Regions from separate parts of the Arthrobacter sp. UYCu511 genome, predicted to be linked through region 3. Evidence: predicted binding sites of a transcription regulator. Region 3 holds the regulator's gene; each other region holds the start of a gene.
What was found. Region 3 encodes LexA, which represses DNA repair genes until DNA is damaged. Its sites were predicted from a motif close to TCGAACANNTGTTCGA; they were not measured.
Positions count from the first base shown of each region.

Region 1: the regulator LexA is predicted to act here: its motif matches at 1,648-1,663, upstream of uvrA (excinuclease ABC subunit UvrA).
Region 2: the regulator LexA is predicted to act here: its motif matches at 2,266-2,281, upstream of ABIB48_RS00275 (HNH endonuclease signature motif containing protein).

Region 1 is NZ_JBEPPB010000001.1:593,587-599,612, reverse strand. It holds gene ABIB48_RS02835 (ABC transporter ATP-binding protein) at 1-1,215, shown strand, start outside; gene ABIB48_RS02830 (GntR family transcriptional regulator) at 1,221-1,595, shown strand; gene uvrA (excinuclease ABC subunit UvrA) at 1,785-4,718, shown strand; gene ABIB48_RS02820 (HAD hydrolase-like protein) at 4,799-5,614, shown strand; gene ABIB48_RS02815 (lysophospholipid acyltransferase family protein) at 5,601-6,026, shown strand, end outside.
Region 2 is NZ_JBEPPB010000001.1:48,970-54,995, reverse strand. It holds gene ABIB48_RS00275 (HNH endonuclease signature motif containing protein) at 97-2,223, opposite strand; gene ABIB48_RS00270 (response regulator) at 2,402-2,839, opposite strand; gene ABIB48_RS00265 (histidine kinase) at 2,901-3,632, opposite strand; gene ABIB48_RS00260 (hypothetical protein) at 3,563-3,838, opposite strand; gene ABIB48_RS00255 (hypothetical protein) at 4,009-4,281, opposite strand; gene ABIB48_RS00250 (NADP-dependent oxidoreductase) at 5,098-6,018, shown strand.
Region 3 is NZ_JBEPPB010000003.1:63,954-69,979, forward strand. It holds gene hisH (imidazole glycerol phosphate synthase subunit HisH) at 1-559, opposite strand, end outside; gene hisB (imidazoleglycerol-phosphate dehydratase HisB) at 556-1,182, opposite strand; gene ABIB48_RS05960 (histidinol-phosphate transaminase) at 1,424-2,521, opposite strand; gene ABIB48_RS05965 (LysM peptidoglycan-binding domain-containing protein) at 2,644-3,123, opposite strand; gene lexA (transcriptional repressor LexA) at 3,403-4,146, shown strand; gene ABIB48_RS05975 (ATP-dependent DNA helicase) at 4,204-6,026, opposite strand, start outside.

The sequences.
Region 1 (6,026 bases), on a different contig from region 3:
CGCTCGCAGGTACAGTTCGCCGCACAGTGGAAAAGTACGGGCGATTTGAACGGCCACGTTGAGGAGATGTTTACCGGCCACGAGATTGTCAAGGCCTTCGGCCAGCAGGAAGCGGCAATTGAAAAGTTCCGGGTAACTAATGACTACCTCTACGAATCCAGCGCCAAGGCGCAGTTCATTTCCGGCATCATCATGCCCAGCACCAACTTTGTGGCCAACCTGAACTATGTGGTGGTGGCCGTGCTTGGCGGTATTCAGGTTGCTCAGGGAACGCTGACCATTGGCAGTGTTCAGGCATTCATCCAGTACTCACGCCAGTTCAGTCAGCCCATGGCCCAACTTGCCAGCATGATCAACCTCCTACAATCCGGGGTGGCCTCTGCCGAACGCGTCTTTGAGCTGCTGGATGCGAAGGAGCAACGCCCGGACCACAGCCCGGCCGCCAAGCTCGGCAACGCAGCCGGCCGCGTCGTCTTCGAGCATGTCAACTTCGCCTACAACCCGCAGGAGCCCTTGATTAAGGATCTTTCCCTGGTGGCTGAGCCGGGCGAGACTGTGGCAATAGTGGGTCCCACAGGTGCTGGAAAAACCACGCTGGTGAACCTGCTCATGCGTTTCTATGAAATTGATTCAGGCGCTATCACCGTGGACGGGGTCAACACCGCCCACCTGACGCGCGATGACCTGCGCAGCCAATTCGGCATGGTCTTGCAAGACGCGTGGCTGTTTGGCGGAACCATCAGGGACAACCTGGCCTACGGCAAGCTCGACGCCACTGACGCAGAGATCCAGGAAGCTGCCGAGGCCACCCATGTTGACCATTTTGTGCGATCTTTGCCCGATGGCTATGACACGGTGTTGACCGACGACGGCGGTGGGCTCAGTCAGGGTCAACGCCAGCTCATGACCATAGCCCGTGCCTGGATCGCCAATCCGGGAATTTTGATTCTGGACGAGGCCACGAGCTCGGTTGATACCCGCACCGAGGTCATGATCCGCCAAGCCATGAACAGGCTTCGCGCCAACCGGACGAGTTTTGTCATTGCCCACCGGCTCTCCACGATTCGCGACGCGGATCTAATCTTGGTCATGAACCACGGAGAAATCATTGAACAAGGCAGCCATGAACAGCTTTTGGCGGGCCAAGGATTCTACTACGATCTATACATGAGCCAATTTGGTGAACCGTTGGTCGAAGAGGTGAGTCAGACGTGAATTCCATGGATATTTTGATGCACCGGTGGCGCCTGGATACGGAATCGACGGTGCCGCCCTTTGAACAGGTTCGGCTCCGGATTCTGGACCTGGCGTCCTCGGGTGACCTCGCGGTCGGGACCAAGCTCCCCTCGGTGCGGGCACTGGCAACAGATCTGGGTGTAGCAGCGAACACCGTGGCCCGTGCCTACCGCGAACTTGAGCAGGCCGGCATTGTTCTCACAGCTGGACGCAGTGGCACAGCCATCGCCTCCGGCGGGGACAAGATTGCCGCCCAGGTGGCGGAAGCCGCGGAGGCCTTCGCCGCCGTCGTGCGTGAGCTGGGCGTCTCTCAAGCCAAGGCGCTGCGTATTCTCACGGCTGCCCTGGAGCGCAGCTAGCCCACCAAAACTCTAGAAGCGGGCGGAAACCGGGCCAGACCCGGGCGCGCGTTCGAACGAACTTTCGATTATACTAATGAGTGAAAGCAACGTGCGCCGGACTCGCGGCCCTGTTGTGAGCGCACTGCGGACGGCCAAGCGTGAGAGGCGGCCGCTGACGGTGTGGCAGCCAGTGATGTGAAGGAAACAATGGCCCAGTCTGTAACCCCAGAAACCCCAGTAACCCCTGTAAGTACTGAAGCCCCTGGCGGCCCAGCTAAGGTAGCTGCGCCCAAGCGGCCGGATCTCTCGCGCCTGATCGTGAAAGGCGCCAGGGAGAACAACCTGCGCAACATTGACGTGGATCTGCCCCGCGACGCCATGATCGTCTTCACGGGCCTTTCCGGTTCGGGTAAATCCTCACTGGCTTTCGACACCATTTTTGCTGAAGGTCAGCGCCGCTACGTTGAGTCACTTTCAGCCTATGCCCGGCAGTTCCTGGGGCAGGTGGACAAGCCCGATGTTGACTTCATTGAAGGCCTTTCCCCGGCCGTGTCCATTGACCAAAAGTCCACCTCGAAAAACCCGCGGTCCACCGTGGGCACCATTACCGAGATCTATGACTACATGCGTCTGCTCTGGGCGCGTGTGGGTACCCCGCACTGCCCCGTCTGTGGGGAACCAATTGCGAAGCAGACACCGCAGCAGATTGTTGACCAACTCCTTGAGATGGCAGAAGGCACCCGCTTTCAGGTTCTGGCCCCCGTGGTGCGGGACCGCAAGGGCGAGTTCGTGGAGTTGTTCCGGGAGCTCACCGCCAAAGGATACTCCCGGGCCAAGGTGGACGGTGAGCAAATTCAGCTCAGCGAGCCGCCCAAACTGAAGAAGACCTTCAAACACACCATTGAGGTGGTAGTGGACCGTCTGGTGGTTAAGGATGGCATCCAGCAGCGCCTCACGGACTCTGTGGAAACTGCGCTGGGGCTGGCTGACGGCCGGGTCTTGGTGGAACTTGTGGATCTAGAGGAAGGCGACGCCGGACGGATCCGTTCCTTCTCCGAGAACCTGGCCTGCCCCAACGAACACCCGCTGGCCATCGACGAGATTGAACCACGATCCTTCTCCTTCAACAACCCCTTTGGTGCCTGCAGCGCGTGTAGCGGTATTGGTACCAAGCTGGAGGTGGACGAGGAACTGGTGGTTCCCAACCCGTTCCTGTCCTTGCGCGAAGGCGCCATTGCGCCGTGGTCGCTGGGTACTGCCACCACCGAATACTGGAACAGACTCCTTGAAGGTCTGGCCACGGAGCTGGATTTCAAGATGGAGACCCCGTGGAACAAGCTCGATACCGCCTCACGCACAGCTATCCTGTACGGCAAGGACCACAAGGTGGTGGTTCAGTACAAGAACCGCTTTGGCCGCGAACGCAAATACAGCACCGGCTTTGAAGGTGCCGTCCAGTATATTCAGCGCAAACACATGGAGACCGAATCGGATTCGGCCCGTGACCGCTACGAAGAGTACATGCGCCAAATCCCGTGCCCTGCCTGCGGTGGTGCGCGCCTTAACCCGGCTTCCCTCTCTGTGCTGATCAACGAGAAGAACATTGCCGAAGTCTGCGCCCTGTCCATGCGCGACTGCTTTGACTTCCTCTCCAACCTGGTCTTGACTGGTCGCGAAGCGCAGATCGCCAGCCAGGTGCTGAAGGAAATCCAGGCCCGGCTGAAGTTCCTGCTGGATGTGGGTTTGGAATACCTGAACCTGGAACGCGCCTCAGCCACCCTCTCCGGCGGCGAAGCCCAGCGCATCCGCCTAGCCACCCAGATCGGCTCCGGACTGGTGGGTGTGCTCTACGTTTTGGATGAGCCCTCCATTGGACTGCACCAGCGCGATAACCGCCGCCTCATTGAAACGCTCACCAGGTTGCGCGACCTCGGGAATACGCTCATTGTTGTGGAACACGATGAGGACACCATCAAGGAAGCCGACTGGATCGTGGACATTGGCCCCGGCGCCGGTGAGCACGGTGGCGAAGTGGTGCATTCAGGGTCCCTGCCCGATCTTCTCGCGAACACCCGCTCCCTGACCGGTGACTACCTGTCTGGGCGCAAGTCCATTGCCTTGCCCGCCAAGCGGCGCAAGTATGACAAATCCCGGGAACTTGCCGTGGTGGGTGCACGGGAGAACAACCTGCTCAACATTGATGTGAAGTTCCCGCTGGGTGTGCTGACGGCTGTCACCGGTGTCAGTGGCTCCGGCAAGTCAACGCTGGTCAACGAGATCCTGTACAAGGTGCTGGCCAACAAGCTCAACGGCGCCAAGCAGGTTGCCGGGCGGCACCTGCGCATCGATGGCCTGGAACACCTCGATAAGGTGGTCCATGTTGACCAGAGCCCCATCGGGCGCACGCCGCGCTCCAACCCTGCCACTTACACAGGCGTATTTGATAACATCCGCAAGCTTTTCGCTGAGACCAACGAATCCAAGATGCGCGGCTACCAGCCCGGCCGGTTCTCCTTCAACGTCAAAGGCGGGCGCTGCGAGGCCTGCACGGGTGACGGCACGTTGAAGATTGAAATGAACTTCCTGCCGGATGTGTACGTTCCTTGCGAAGTGTGCCACGGCGCCCGCTACAACCGCGAAACTCTCGAGGTGCACTACAAGGGCAAGTCCATTGCCGATGTGCTGAACATGCCCATCGAGGAGGGTGCAGAGTTCTTTGCCGCATTCACGCCCATCGCCCGGCACCTGCGTACCCTGGTCGACGTCGGCCTGGGTTATGTGCGGCTGGGGCAGGCCTCCACTACGCTTTCTGGCGGTGAAGCGCAGCGAGTGAAGCTGGCGGCAGAGTTGCAGAAGCGCTCCAACGGGCGCAGTATTTATGTGCTGGACGAGCCCACCACTGGCCTGCACTTTGAGGACATCCGCAAACTCTTGCTCGTGCTGCAGGGGCTGGTGGACAAGGGCAACACCGTCATTGTCATTGAACACAACTTGGATGTTATTAAAAGCGCTGACTGGATTGTGGATCTGGGCCCCGACGGCGGCACCGGTGGGGGAAAGGTGGTGGCCACGGGCAGCCCTGAAAAGGTTGCCAAGAGTGAGACCAGTTACACGGCAACCTTCCTGCGCGAAGTTCTCTAAGGCGGGCGCCCGCACCTGAAGATATGCCCGCAGGTGCATGGATGCGGCCCTGCGGGGTGGGGTCGTGAGAAACTATGGACGTGAGTACAGTAACCCCTGCCATAAATACGGTCATCCAACGTCAACGCCTGCCCTCGGTGGTCCTCTTTGACCTTGACGGAACCCTTGTGGACCCCGCAGGAGGCATCACCGGCGGCTTGGAATATGCTCTGGCAGCAAAGGGGTTGCCGGTTCCTGGCCCCGACGTGCTCAAGTCGATGATCGGGCCCAAACTTGCTGACGGGCTCATCAATTTTCTGGGTGTTCCTCACGAGCACGTTGACGAGGTCATTGCCGTCTACCGCGGTTGGTACATGGAACACGGTATGGCCATGTCCGTGGTGTATGCGGGCATCGAGAACCTTCTGGTGCAACTAAAAGACGCTGGCGTCTACCTCGCCGTAGCCACGCAAAAACCCGAGCCGCTGGCCAAGGAACTGCTGGCCCTCCACGGACTCGACACATATTTTCACATCATCCGCGGGTCCCATAGTGACGAAAACCTGAGGCCGGGAGACCCCGACTACCGGGCGGGCAAGGCAGAAATCATTGCCGCAGCGCTGGCGGACAGCGCCGCTTTTGCTGCGCTGGATGCCATCCCCGGCACAGACTTGAATACCCGCGCTGACTTGCATACCGGCGCTGTTGTGGACGCCATCATGGTGGGGGACAGGCACCAGGACGTGCACGGTGCCAGCAGTAACGGCATTAACTGCATTGGCGTCGCTTGGGGGTTTGCCGCTGAAGGCGAGCTGGAAGCGGCAGGAGTTGCCGCCGTCGTACATTCCGCAGAGGAACTAGCCGCCCAACTGTCCGGCACAAATGCAGCCAAGGAGGCCGGCCATGGCGCTGTATGACGCAACCCGTCTTCTGACGCGCGGCACTATCGCCACCCTGTGCCGCCCCACGGTTGAAGGCCTCGACAATGTGCCCAAGGACGGGCCTTTCATTGTGGCACCCAACCACCTCTCCTTCTTCGACTCGGTCATTGTGCAGGCACTGACCCCGCGTCCCGTATCCTTCTTCGCCAAGGCTGAATATTTCACGGGCAAGGGCGTCAAGGGCAAACTCATGAAGTCCTTCTTCGAGTCAGTGAATTCCATCCCTGTGGAACGCGGGGAACAAGCTGCGAGCGTGCAGGCGCTCAAAACACTTCTGGAAATCCTGGGTCGCAATGAAGGTGTGGGCATCTACCCCGAGGGCACCCGCTCACGTGACGGCATTTTGTACCGCGGCCGAACCGGTGTGGGCTGGCTGGCTCTCACCACA
Region 2 (6,026 bases), on a different contig from region 3:
CGCATGCGTAATCGGGTGGCTTCTGTTCTTGCAGAAGCCACCCGATCGTCTTTGGTACCCCTTCCCAGATTCCCGTGCGGTCATTTGGGCCCTTGGTTATGAGCGTTTTTTGAGTTGTTTGGTGATGAGTTTCTTGAGCCATTTGGGGTATCGGGGGCGTGGGGTGTCTTCTTCTGGTGGTTCTTGGTAGGTCCCTGATGGGGTGATCCAGCCGATGCGTCCATCGCTGGTGGGTTGGGGTGTCCAGCCACGCAGCCGGATGTTGTTGCGTTCTGGTTCGTTGATGCAGCGGCGCTGCCCGTACCGGTTTTTATCGTCTTTGAAGTGCTTCATGGTGTGGTGGCGTTTACAAGCAGGGCGTAGATTCATCATGCTGGACTGGCCCCCGAACTCGAACGCTTCCAGATGGTCTAGATCGGTATCAATGACAGGGTTGGGACAATTCGCTACGTAGCAATGCCCAGCCAAGGCCTGCAGGACTAGTTTCTCTGCTTCCTTGAGCGTGTAGCGTTGCGGCTGTGCTGGCAACACATCACCGGTGATCGGATCCGTCAAGACCCGCAGGAACGTGGTGGACTGCGCTAAGAGAAGCCGGGCAATGTTCTCTGGAACTGGCCCAGCCAACGGGCCAGCTAGCTCAGCGGGTTCATCCGTGATCCCCAACAGCCCTAACACCGGAACTTTCAACAAGATCAGCGCTTTGGGTAAGGGCGGATCCGTGATCACCTTCGAGTGCGCCACCGCCTCCAACTGCCTCAAATACTCTCCTTGCGGATCCTCAAAAATCCCATCCACCACACCATCGATAAACCCCGATCCATCCCCCACCAACTCACCCACCAGCACCTCATCCCCCACCACAGACCCGCTGGTTTCGGGCAGGAAGGTACCGATAAAGGGTTGCGAGGTGGGATTATTTGCTGTGGTGTGAGCGAACGATTCACCGTCCCCAGCGGCTACCCCCGGGGCTAGCTCTGGGTTTATCTCTGGGTTTAGCTTTGGGGCTGCAGCAGTGTTCGGGCCCGTGCTTGAACTCGGGTTCGGGCTGGTGTTTGAGCTGGGGTTCGGGCTGGTACGCGGGCCGGTGTAGTGCCAGGGTGCTTCTTCCTCCGCGATCCGCACTCCCCCGAACCAGGCATTGTTCCCGTCCGAGGTATTAACGCGATCATGTAGCCCATCACCCCCAACGGAACCCTCACCACCTCCAGCACTGCCGCCAGCCCCCGCACCGGCCCTGGCACCAGCCCTGGCGCCGGTGTTGCTGTTGCTATTGGTGTTGGTGGGTGGTGGTCCTAGGAGCAGGGTTGCGCCTACATCGGCTCTGAGTTGGGTCAGGGTCCGGTATTCACGGCAGTCTTGGCCGGTACCTGCTTGGTCCGCATGGGATTGGGCTGTGTTCGCGTCGGCTTTCAGTGCCCTGGCTAGGCGGGTGCAGTTGGTATAGATACCTTCAGCGGCCAGGGTGGGCACGTACAGGGTGAGCCAGGACATCCCGTCTTTTCCCGGTAAACACGTCATGGTCCGTTGCCGAAAGGCTTCCTTGGTCCGGGTGGCCATGGTGGCTGGGAACATTGATTCCCGTGCCCTGCGTGCTTTCGCATGAAAGCACGCCACGGTCGTGTTCAAGACCAGCTTCAACAACCGGTCCTCGAAGAGCAATAGCTTCTCATCGCTGATATCGCCGTGCTCATTCAGGGTACCGAACTCGTCCATCATGACCGTGGCGTGACGGAAGGAAAACAGGCCATTACTTAGCCCGGCAAGGACCCGCGGGTGAGAGTCAACCAGTTCAGTACTGTGGTGAGCTAACACTGCAGCAGTACGTTCCGGGATGCCCAGAACCAGCCCAAGATGTGTCAACGCGGAGGATTCCATCACTCCACGCTGCCAGGAATCCAACCCGATCACCCCGGCTTCCACTCCGGCAGCCCCCACAACCCGGGCCACTAACGAGGCCTTACAAGCGCTGAGCGCGTCCTCGAGTTTCTTCAACACACCCAGCGCGTGCAGGCCTTGGTCATACACCTCACGAGCGATCCCCACCACGGACGCCGGTTCAGGATCAGGAACCGGGATAGGGATATACAACGGTAAGCCCACCAATACTGGCGTGTCAGTGCCAAAGGGTTCAATAGAAGGAACAGTCACCGCGGCAAGGACCGCAGCCACATCCTGTGTGGCTGTACCGCCCCGGTCCCCGGGGACCTGCTCCCGAATACTCATACCCCCATTTTAGTCTTACCGTAATCAAGACGCAATAGATACCCAAACAAATATTCGATCTATTGAACGGAAACCCAGCCCATGCGCCCGGCAACGAAAACCAGGCGGCTAGCCCATATGAACGTCAATCTGCCCGGTCTCGTCCGGGTTGAAAACGAGGCGGCGGTTGGCGATCTTGTCAGTGAAGAAGCGGTCGTGACTGTCCACCAAAACGGCGTCCAACAACGCTGCCAAACACTGTTCCCCCAGCGGCCACCACCAGCACAGCCTGCACAATCTCATCCCGGCCCGCACCCTTGAGCAAGTACCCGCAGGCTCCCGCGCGGATGGCCCCGAGGACTTGTTCATCGCCGCTGTGCATGGACAAGACCAAAACGGGGATGTCAGGATAGGCCCCAGTGATGCCGAAGATGGCGCTGGTGCCGTCCACTGCTGGCATATCCAAGTCGGTTAAGACCACATCAGGGCGTTCGCGCTCAACTAGCAGCATCAGTGAGGGGCCGTCGCGCGCGTGACCCACCACAGTCAGCTCAGTCCCGGCTGCGAGCGCAGCGGCAAGCCCGTGAAGGAACATGGTATGGTCGTCGGCGATGATCAGGCGTACAGGCTTATTCACCGGGAACCCTCCCAGTCTGGATAATCCCCGGCCGCCGAGGAATTGATGCTCATGCTCCCACCTAGTAGCTATGACCCTGGTGACCCTGACCCGCATGGATGCCAGCCCAACCCCGTCGGCGGGATGAGCGCGGAAGCCATTGTCGTCGTCCACGGAAACAGCCAGCAGGCCGCACCGGCAGCACATGGGCAAGCCCGTGCCTGACTAGGGCCTCGGGGAGGAGCCCGTCCAGGATGCGCCGGATCTCGGTCACTGATGCAGCAACCTTCCTCTCCAGCACAGGGACTAGGCGGGCAAGCTCCCCGCTGACGACGTCCCTGAGGGCTGCCAGTCCCAGCCCGACGCCGGTCAGCGATCCGAGGCCGTCATGCAGGTCCCCGCGCAGGCGTTCACGTTCACGGGCCGTAGCCTCGAGGACGGCGTCGCGCTGGTGGGCCAGTTCCGCCGTGAGGGAGAGTGCATGGATCTCGGCGGCAAGTTGCGGCGCCATGGCCCGCAACATCCCCTTGCCCCACCCTGGGTAACGCTCCCCCGGCGTCCGGCCATCCAGTTCAAGCGTGCCCACATCCCGCCCGCCCAGGGTCAGGGGTGCTGTGAACACAGGGCCGACGGCGCGTTCCCCATCAACGGTGGCACCCGGCACCCCCACAGAGGCGAGCGTACCTACGTCAAGCCTTGCAATACGCACGTGGGGAGCACGGACGCCGTCCTCGATCCCTGTGGTCACAACGTGGAGGAGCTCGTGATCCGCGGCCCCTGCGGCGAGTGCACCGAGTCCTGACATTGCGGACATGGGTCAGCACCCTTGCCGTAGAGGAAGCGGTCCACTGCACGCTGCACGCTGGTGCGCAGGGGGCTGATGCCTACGGCAATGAGGGCCGCCGCCACAAGGGCTGTCACGGGGTCTCCTGTCAGGCGTGCCGCGGCCACAGCAAGCACTGCCGCGTAGACCGCCATGATGCACCCCATCAGCAGCGCATAGACGAGGGCACTGCGCATCAGTGCCTGGATGCCCAGCAACCGGTAGCGCAGGACGCCTACGGCTATGGCAACGGGGAGAAAGGTACAAGGACAGACTCAGCACCCACTACCCGGGCACTGTTCCGCCAAGGAACTGTTCACCCATCAACAGCGCCACCGTGACGATCAGCCACGTGAGTTGCTGGCGTTCAGGGTGCACCGTCCGGATCAGCCACAGCCAGCACTTTCCCCAGAGCCATAACACCCGGCCGCATAGACCACGGCGGCGCACCACACCCAAGCGCACCGGTACCCGGAGTCATCCCCGCGGCAGCAGCACGGCAGTACGGCAGTACGTCACCGGCCACCAAGACCACAGTGGGCACTACCCATACCCTGCCTAGCCATGTTCCGGTCGGATACAGCACAGGCAGGAGGCCTATCAGCAAAAAGATGGAGAGCGCCGTGACAGTGGCAACCACCCCGCCCATCATGAGTCAGCCCAAGATGTTGCGCCGGCGAAGCCAGGCTGGTGCGGCTCCGGGAATGGCCCAGCTGGCACCTACCGCGGCCTGGGCAACGAACGGAATGGATTGGCTCAACGGCGTTAACCTAGTGCGCCGGAACACCACTTCGGCCCCTCGCCCGCACAGGCGCCAGCCACGGCTATCAGCAACAGCCCTGCAATCACCAGCCGGTTAAGTGCCATGGGCCAATTCTCCCGGCAGGACGCGCTTGGTTCAAGGGCTGGATCCCCCTCCGGCTCGGGCAAGACGCCCGGCCCGGCGGGACCCGCACCCCTGTTTATTGCTGATTCGGGCCGGGAACAATGAAAGATCCCGTATTCCATGCCCAGCAGTTCAGACACACCCACAATCAGACCCACCCACAAGGCGCGGGAGAGCCCGCCATGAACAAGCAATCAGCTCTTGCGACCGCAAAGCCCCTTGTTTGGCGGCGGCACGTCTCTCCTCTCAAATTCTGTATGGTGGCCGGACAGGTGGCAGCCCGGGATGGCCGGGCATGCGGCGGTGGCCGGACAGGTGGCAGACCCGGTTCGGCTTGGCACTGGCTTGGCACCGAGCTGCGCGGGGCCGACACCAGCCCGACCTCGGCCTGCGCCAAAGGATTGGCCTGCGCCAAGGGATCGGAATTACTCAAGTAACGCAGTGTTGCACACCTGCCGGGAACTGCAATACTCAAGACAGGGTGGCCCGCCCACTTGAGGCTGGCCATCCCCACGGGCAGGCCCCGGTGCCACGCCACCCAAGATCAAGCGCAGGAGAGTTGTGCAAACAATGAAAGCCTTTGTCTCCCCGAGCCACGGGAGTCAGCGCGTGGTCCTCGCGGAGGTGCCCATACCCGACATCAGCGACGATGAGTTGCTGGTGCGTGTCCATGCAATTGGCGTAGGTATCCACGACTCCTACTTTCTGCCGACTGATGCCATCTTCCCCTATCCCGTAGGAATTGAGGGCGCTGGCGTCATTGAGGCTGTGGGTGCCAAGGTGGCAGGCCATCTGGTAGGTGATCGGATTGCGTTTGTCAGTTCAATGCAAGCAAAAGGTGGCACGTGGGCGGAGTTTGTTGCCGTCAAGAACGGATCGCTCATTGTGCCGATTCCTCACGGCATGGACTTTGTGAGCGCCGCGGCGGTGCCTGTCGCCGGCAACACCGTGCTGCGTGCATTGCGGGCGCTGCCGCCCATCCGAGCTGGAGGTTCGCTGTTTGTAGCAGGGGGCTCCGGCGCCATCGGCACACTGGCCATCCCGCTCGCGGTGCGGCGCGGCTGGCGGGTAGGCGCCTCTGCATCTGCCGCTAATCGCGGCTACTTACTCTCACTCGGTGCGGATTTGGCTGTTGACTATCGCGACCCCACTTGGCCAGAGCAGGTTCTTGCCTGGCGGCCCGGAGGCGTAGATGCGGCCCTGGCAATCCAGCCCGGAACATCTAGTGCCAGCCTGCCCGTGGTGAAGGACGGCGGATCCTTGATCAGCATCTCCGGTGATGAGCTGACGCGGGAACGCGGGATACAGACGATGGGCGTCCCTTATGGCCTTGACGTGCAGCAGGAACTGGTGGAGGTCATGGCTGACATTGTTCGCGGAACCCTCCGTGTGGAACTCGAACGGGTGTTTCCCTTCGCACAGGCCCTGGACGCATTGGCGAAAGTACGCACACGCCATGCCCGGGGAATGATTGTGCTGGCGATGGAGTGAATGGGCGC
Region 3 (6,026 bases):
ATGGTGCGCCGTGCTCTGACCAGGTCACCATGGGCGGACGCATTTTGGGCTGGAGAACCTCAAAATCCCACTTTTGCACACCGTAGGAGTGGACAAAGTAGAAGCGTTCCGAATCCACACCTTCAAAGAGCATGGAGCCCGGAGCTGCGGTGACGGTGTTCCAGCCCATGTGTGGAACCACAGGGGCAGGGAGCAGTTCCACAGTTCCAGGCCACTCCCCCATTCCTTCCCGGTGCACACCATGTTCTACACCGGCATCAAAAAGCACTTGCATGCCCACGCAGATACCCAGCACCGCCCGGCCCCCAGCAACCCGGCGCCCGATCATGCGCAGCGCGTCCACGGCTTTGAGCTCATCCATCACGGAGGCGAAGGCACCAACGCCGGGGACCACCAGGCCATCGGCATGCAGCACGTCGTCGGCCTTTGCACTGAGTGTGACAACGGCGCCGGCGCGTTCCAACGCCCGGACTGCGGAGCGGACGTTGCCGGAACCGTAGTCCAGAACTGTGACCGTGGGCTTACTATTTACTGCTGTCTCGTTAGCTCCAGAGCTCACAAAAGACCCTTCGTGGATGGGATTCCAGTGACGCGGGGATCGGCTTCGACGGCTGAGCGCAGAGCCCGGGCGAAGGCCTTGAACTGGGCCTCAACAATGTGGTGCGGATCGCGGCCGGCGATGACCGTCATATGCAGGCAGATTTGCGCGTGTAAGGTGATGGCTTCAAACACGTGACGTGTCAGCGACCCGGTGAAGTGACCACCAATCAGGTGGTATTCCTGACCGGCAGGTTCGCCACTGTGCACCAGGTACGGGCGGCCTGAAACATCTACCACGGCGTTGGCCAATGCCTCATCCAACGGAATGGTTGCCTCACCGAAACGGCGGATGCCGGCCTTGTTGCCCAGGGCTACCTTGAGAACCTCGCCCAAGGAGATGGCAACATCTTCCACGGTGTGGTGGGCATCGATGTGGGTGTCACCCGTGGCCTTGATGTTCATGTCAATCAAGGAGTGCTTAGACAGCGCCGTGAGCATGTGGTCATAGAAGGGCACAGAGGTGTCAATGTTTGACACGCCTGTCCCGTCGAGGTTAATTTCCACCATGACGCTGGACTCGCTCGTGGCACGCTCCAGTCGGGCGGTACGTCCCTGGCCGGGTTTCGGGCTGTTCTCAGTCATTGCGGCAGTCCTTTGTGTACTATGCGCCCCGACCAGCAGATACCGGGCAGGGTGGGGCGCTCAAACGAAACGGGGTGTATTGATACCAGCTTAGAAGGGAAGGCACTGTTATGCCCAACCAGTTCCCCACTGGCGAACTTATTGGCTAGGTCAGTTTGACCCAATTACCCGGGTCCGGTGGAACTCATGAACCGCGGCGCAAATGATGAACTTAGTCCAAGGCCGGACCCTACAGGGGGCACTAGCGAGCTAGGAAGGTACGCAACCCGGTGAGGAATGCAGTAGTTTCCGCTTCCGTGCCGGCGGTGACGCGCAGGTGCCCGGGGATTCCAACATCGCGGATGAGCACACCGTCATTCAACAACGCCTGCCACGCTTCATGGGGATTCTCTAGACCACCGAAGAAAACAAAGTTCGAATCTGAGGGGGCCGGGGTGAGTCCCAATTCCTTTAATTCCTGCACAATCCGGTCACGTTGGACCTTGATCTGCTCCACGTTAGCCAGCAAAGAGGTGGAGTTCCGCAGAGCAGCCACAGCAGTTGCCTGGGTGATGGCCGAGAGGTGGTAGGGCAAGCGGACCAGGCGAAGCGCGTCGCTTACTTCAGGGGCGCCGGCCAAGTACCCAAGTCTGGCACCGGCCAAGGCGAAGGCCTTGCTCATAGTGCGTGAGACGACTAGTCGAGGACGGCCCTTGAGAAGATTCAGTGCGCTAGGGGTTCCCGTCTGGGCGAATTCGGCGTACGCCTCGTCAACAATGATGATGGCCTGAGCTTCCTCCCCTGCCTGGTAGACCGCCTCGACCACATCTTGCCCAAGAGCCGTTCCCGTAGGGTTGTTGGGCGAACACAGGAAGACGATGTTGGGGCCGTTGCGGCGCACCTGCTCCGCCGCAGATTCCGCGGTGAGGGTGAAGTCATCCTCACGGACACCTGCCACGTAGCCAGTCCCTGTGCCACTGGCGAGCAGCGGGTACATGGAATAGGTGGGAGGGAAACCCATGGCCGTTCGGCCGGGGCCACCGAAGGCTTGCAACAGTTGTTGAAGAACTTCATTGGAACCGTTGGCCGCCCAGAGATTCTCCTCCGTCAGACCATGACCCAGATATGCCGCCAATTCCTGACGAAGCACCGTGAATTCCCTATCCGGGTAGCGGTTGAGGCCGTCAAGCTCCTGCGCAACGGCTGCCAAGATGGCCTCTTTTGCATCCGTGGGAACGCCATGGGTGTTTTCATTGACGTTCAGCAGAACGGGAACATTTAGCTGAGGAGCCCCGTAAGGGCGCAGGCCTCGCAGATCGTCACGAAGCGGCAATTGACGGAGGCGTTCAAACTGGTCCATTCCCCCAGCATATTTGGTGGCCGTGAGAAAGTTCGAAACGGCGACACAATGCGGACACCTGCCAAGACCTTACCCGGCTGTGGAGGAGCGCTCTTGGCCTGCGGACCTATTGGTACGGAGGGCTATTTGGGAATGGGGACGTAGAGTCGCTGCCCGGCGTGAAGTATCCCGCTTCCTAAGTCGTTGAGAGCAACGATCTCCCTGACCACATGGCGTGCATCACGGCCCGGATCTGCGGCGGCCGCAATACTCCAGAGGCTGTCACCTTGTAAGACGGTTACCGCAACGGCATAATCTGCAAGGTTCACCGGCTGCGACTCCGTTGCAGCATTCGCCGGTCCCGCCAGGAAGCCCGCCATGATGGCCAGCGCCAAAAACAGTAGTAGGGCGGCGGTGACAATGGCTGGAATCCCTAAGAACACCAGACGCCCGCGCCTGGTCAGCGCTAGCCTTCCTGCAGCATCGGAGGCACCCCTGGAATGGGAAGCGGTGATGGCACCGGTGCGCCCCGCTCCAACTGTCTGGTCAATGCGGGCCGCACGGGCGCTAACCCCTGCTGTGGAAACGCCAAAGGATGCGTGGGAGATAAGCGCTGCATTCATGACTTGTGGTCCTTTCACCGTGAATCCGGATCCCGTGGCCAAGCACACCCATCGGATCGAAATTCCACACTCAACATCTTCGATAGAACGTATGTTCTAATTTGCTTCTAGTACAGTTTTAGCATCTATAGACGACACTTGCCAAGAGTAAATAGAACAAATGTTTGAAATTCGCCTCTTGGTGGCTTAAACTCGGAAGAACAAGGATTGGCCGCATGATGCAGTCCACCAGCAGGCACTGACATTGTTCAGGGCAGCCACGAAAGGACCGACGGAACCATGACGCTTCCAGACCCGCCGCACCGCATTCCTCAAGCCCCCAGCCGGGCCGGCATGAAGGGCCTCACCGTGCGGCAGAAGAAGATCCTTGAGTGCATACAGCGGTGTATTGCAGACAAAGGGTACCCGCCGTCGATGCGTGAGATTGGTGATTCCGTTGGCCTGGCTAGCTTGTCCAGCGTTACGCACCAACTGACTCAGCTCGAACGCCACGGCTATTTGCGCCGCGATCCCAAGCGTCCCCGCGCCATGGAAGTTCTGATTCCGCTGGTGCTGGACAGCGGCACGGTTGAGATTGAAGGGGTAAGCTCCCCGTCGGCGTTGCGCAGTTCGAATGGATTGAACTTTGCTGAGCTGAGCTCCTCCTCCGACACCGCGTTCGTACCCCTTGTGGGACGTATTGCGGCAGGCGGGCCCATCCTGGCCGATCAGGCGGTGGATGACATCATGCCTCTGCCGCGGCAGATTGTGGGCAGCGGCGAACTCTTCATGCTCAAGGTCCAGGGTGATTCCATGATCGACGCCGCAATTTGCGACGGCGATTGGGTCGTGGTTCGGCAGCAGCCCACGGCCAACAATGGAGACATCGTGGCAGCCTTGCTGGAGGACGAAGCCACTGTGAAAACGTTTAGGCAACGCGACGGCCATACTTGGCTTCTTCCGCAAAACACCCGCTATGAACCCATTCTTGGCGATCATGCCACCATCATGGGCAAGGTTGTCTCGGTACTTCGCAGCCTGTAACAGCAGCTGCCTACACAAAAGCGCCCCGTCTAGCGGGGCGCTTTTGTGTTGGCAGCACTACTTTCCGGAAAGCCGTTTCAGCGCACCAAGCGCCACGGTACGGTCTTTCGTAGACCAGAATGGCGGCAGGGCGGCTCGCAGGAAGCCTCCGTAACCGGCATTGGCCAGCCGCGAGTCAAGAACAGCAACCACACCCCGGTCATCGCTAGAGCGGATCAGGCGCCCCACCCCCTGCGCCAACCTCACTGCGGCATGGGTGGCTGAAATGGCAATGAATCCATCCCCACCACTTTGCGCCACGGCACGCGCCCGGGCGGTCACCAACGGATCATCAGGGCGGGGGAAGGGAATCCTGTCAATCACAACGAGCCGGCACGAGGTGCCCTGAACATCAACCCCTTGCCAAAGGGACATGGTGCCAAAGAGGCAGGTGTCGGGTTCATCCGCGAATTCCTTGATGAGCCCCGACATGGAGGAATCCCCCTGACACAGGATCTTCACCTTCAACTTCTTGCGGAGCTTCTCAGCTGCATCTTCCGCCGCACGCCGTGAGGAGAATAATGCCAAGGTTCCCCCACCGGCGGCAGAAATCAGTGCTTCCAATTCATCCAGCTGCGCCTCCGACATGCCAAAGCCCGGCTTTTTCAGATGAGCGGCAACATAGAGCATGCCCTGCTTGGGGTAGTCAAAGGGAGATCCAACATCGGCCCCCGTCCACGCGGGTGCGCTAGGACCCAACAATCCCAGTCCGCCAGCGGTGGCTTGAAAAGACTCTCCAATGGCAAGGGTAGCTGAGGTGAGCACTACCGTCCGGTCAGCGAAGAGTCCTTCCCGCAATTTCATGGCCACGCTCAACGGCGCAATATTGAGCACCGCAGGCTCACTTTCATCGGCCTTTTGGTAGCCCTTCCCGGGGGTGAAAGAACCTGGGCGGGATGCCCACACCACTTCCCTTGCATTGGTGGCATCCAGCAAACGCTCACACAGATCAAAGATCAGATTGAGCCGTGAACGAGCAATGGAACGGCCACTGTCAACCGCCGCATTGCCCTCAGGTTTGGAGTCGGAGAGGGCTGCCCGGACGCTGTCGCGTAACTGTTCCACCGCCTGGGACTGCTGTTCATTGAGGCCGTTGGGAAAGAGCCCTTCAGGGGTCCCCGCCAAAGCTAGGTCCAGAGCGGCCGCGCTGGCATGCAAGGCATCCACGGAAACCGCCGTGTGCTTTCGCGTGCTTGATGCCGCTGCGGAAACCATCTGGACAGATAGTTGCCCTGTAACAGCCCCCGTCACCCGATCTTGGAGCTCATGGGCCTCGTCCACCACCACAACGTCATAGTCAGGAAGCACTGCTATACCTTCGAAGGCGCTAATGGCCAGCATGGCGTGGTTGGTGACAACAATGTCTGCCTGGGCGCCGCGGGCACGGGCCAGCTCAGAGAAACATTCGGTGGCAAGGGGGCACTTTTGCGCGCCGAGGCATTCCATGGAGGTAACAGAGACTTGCCGCCATGCTTTGTCCGTCACGCCAGGGACAAGCTCATCCCGATCCCCTGTGTCAGTCTCCTGCGCCCAGTCACGCAGCCTGACCACTTCCTTACCCAGCTGTGAGGTGGGCCCGGAAGTAGCACCGGGCAGGTGCGCCACACTGGTGTCCTCCCCCAGGCTGAACAGGGCGCCTTCCCCCGTATCTTCTGTGGGGAAGCCTCCAGCCAGCTTTTGCTTGCATACATAATTGCTGCGGCCTTTTACGAGAGCCACGTCAATGGGGCGCGGCAATACTGGCGCCAAAGCAGCGAGCAGCCGGGGCACGTCACGGCCCACAATCTGTGCTTGAAGGGCCAGAGTGGCTGTTGCAATGACGGCTGGCTTCTCGCTGGTGA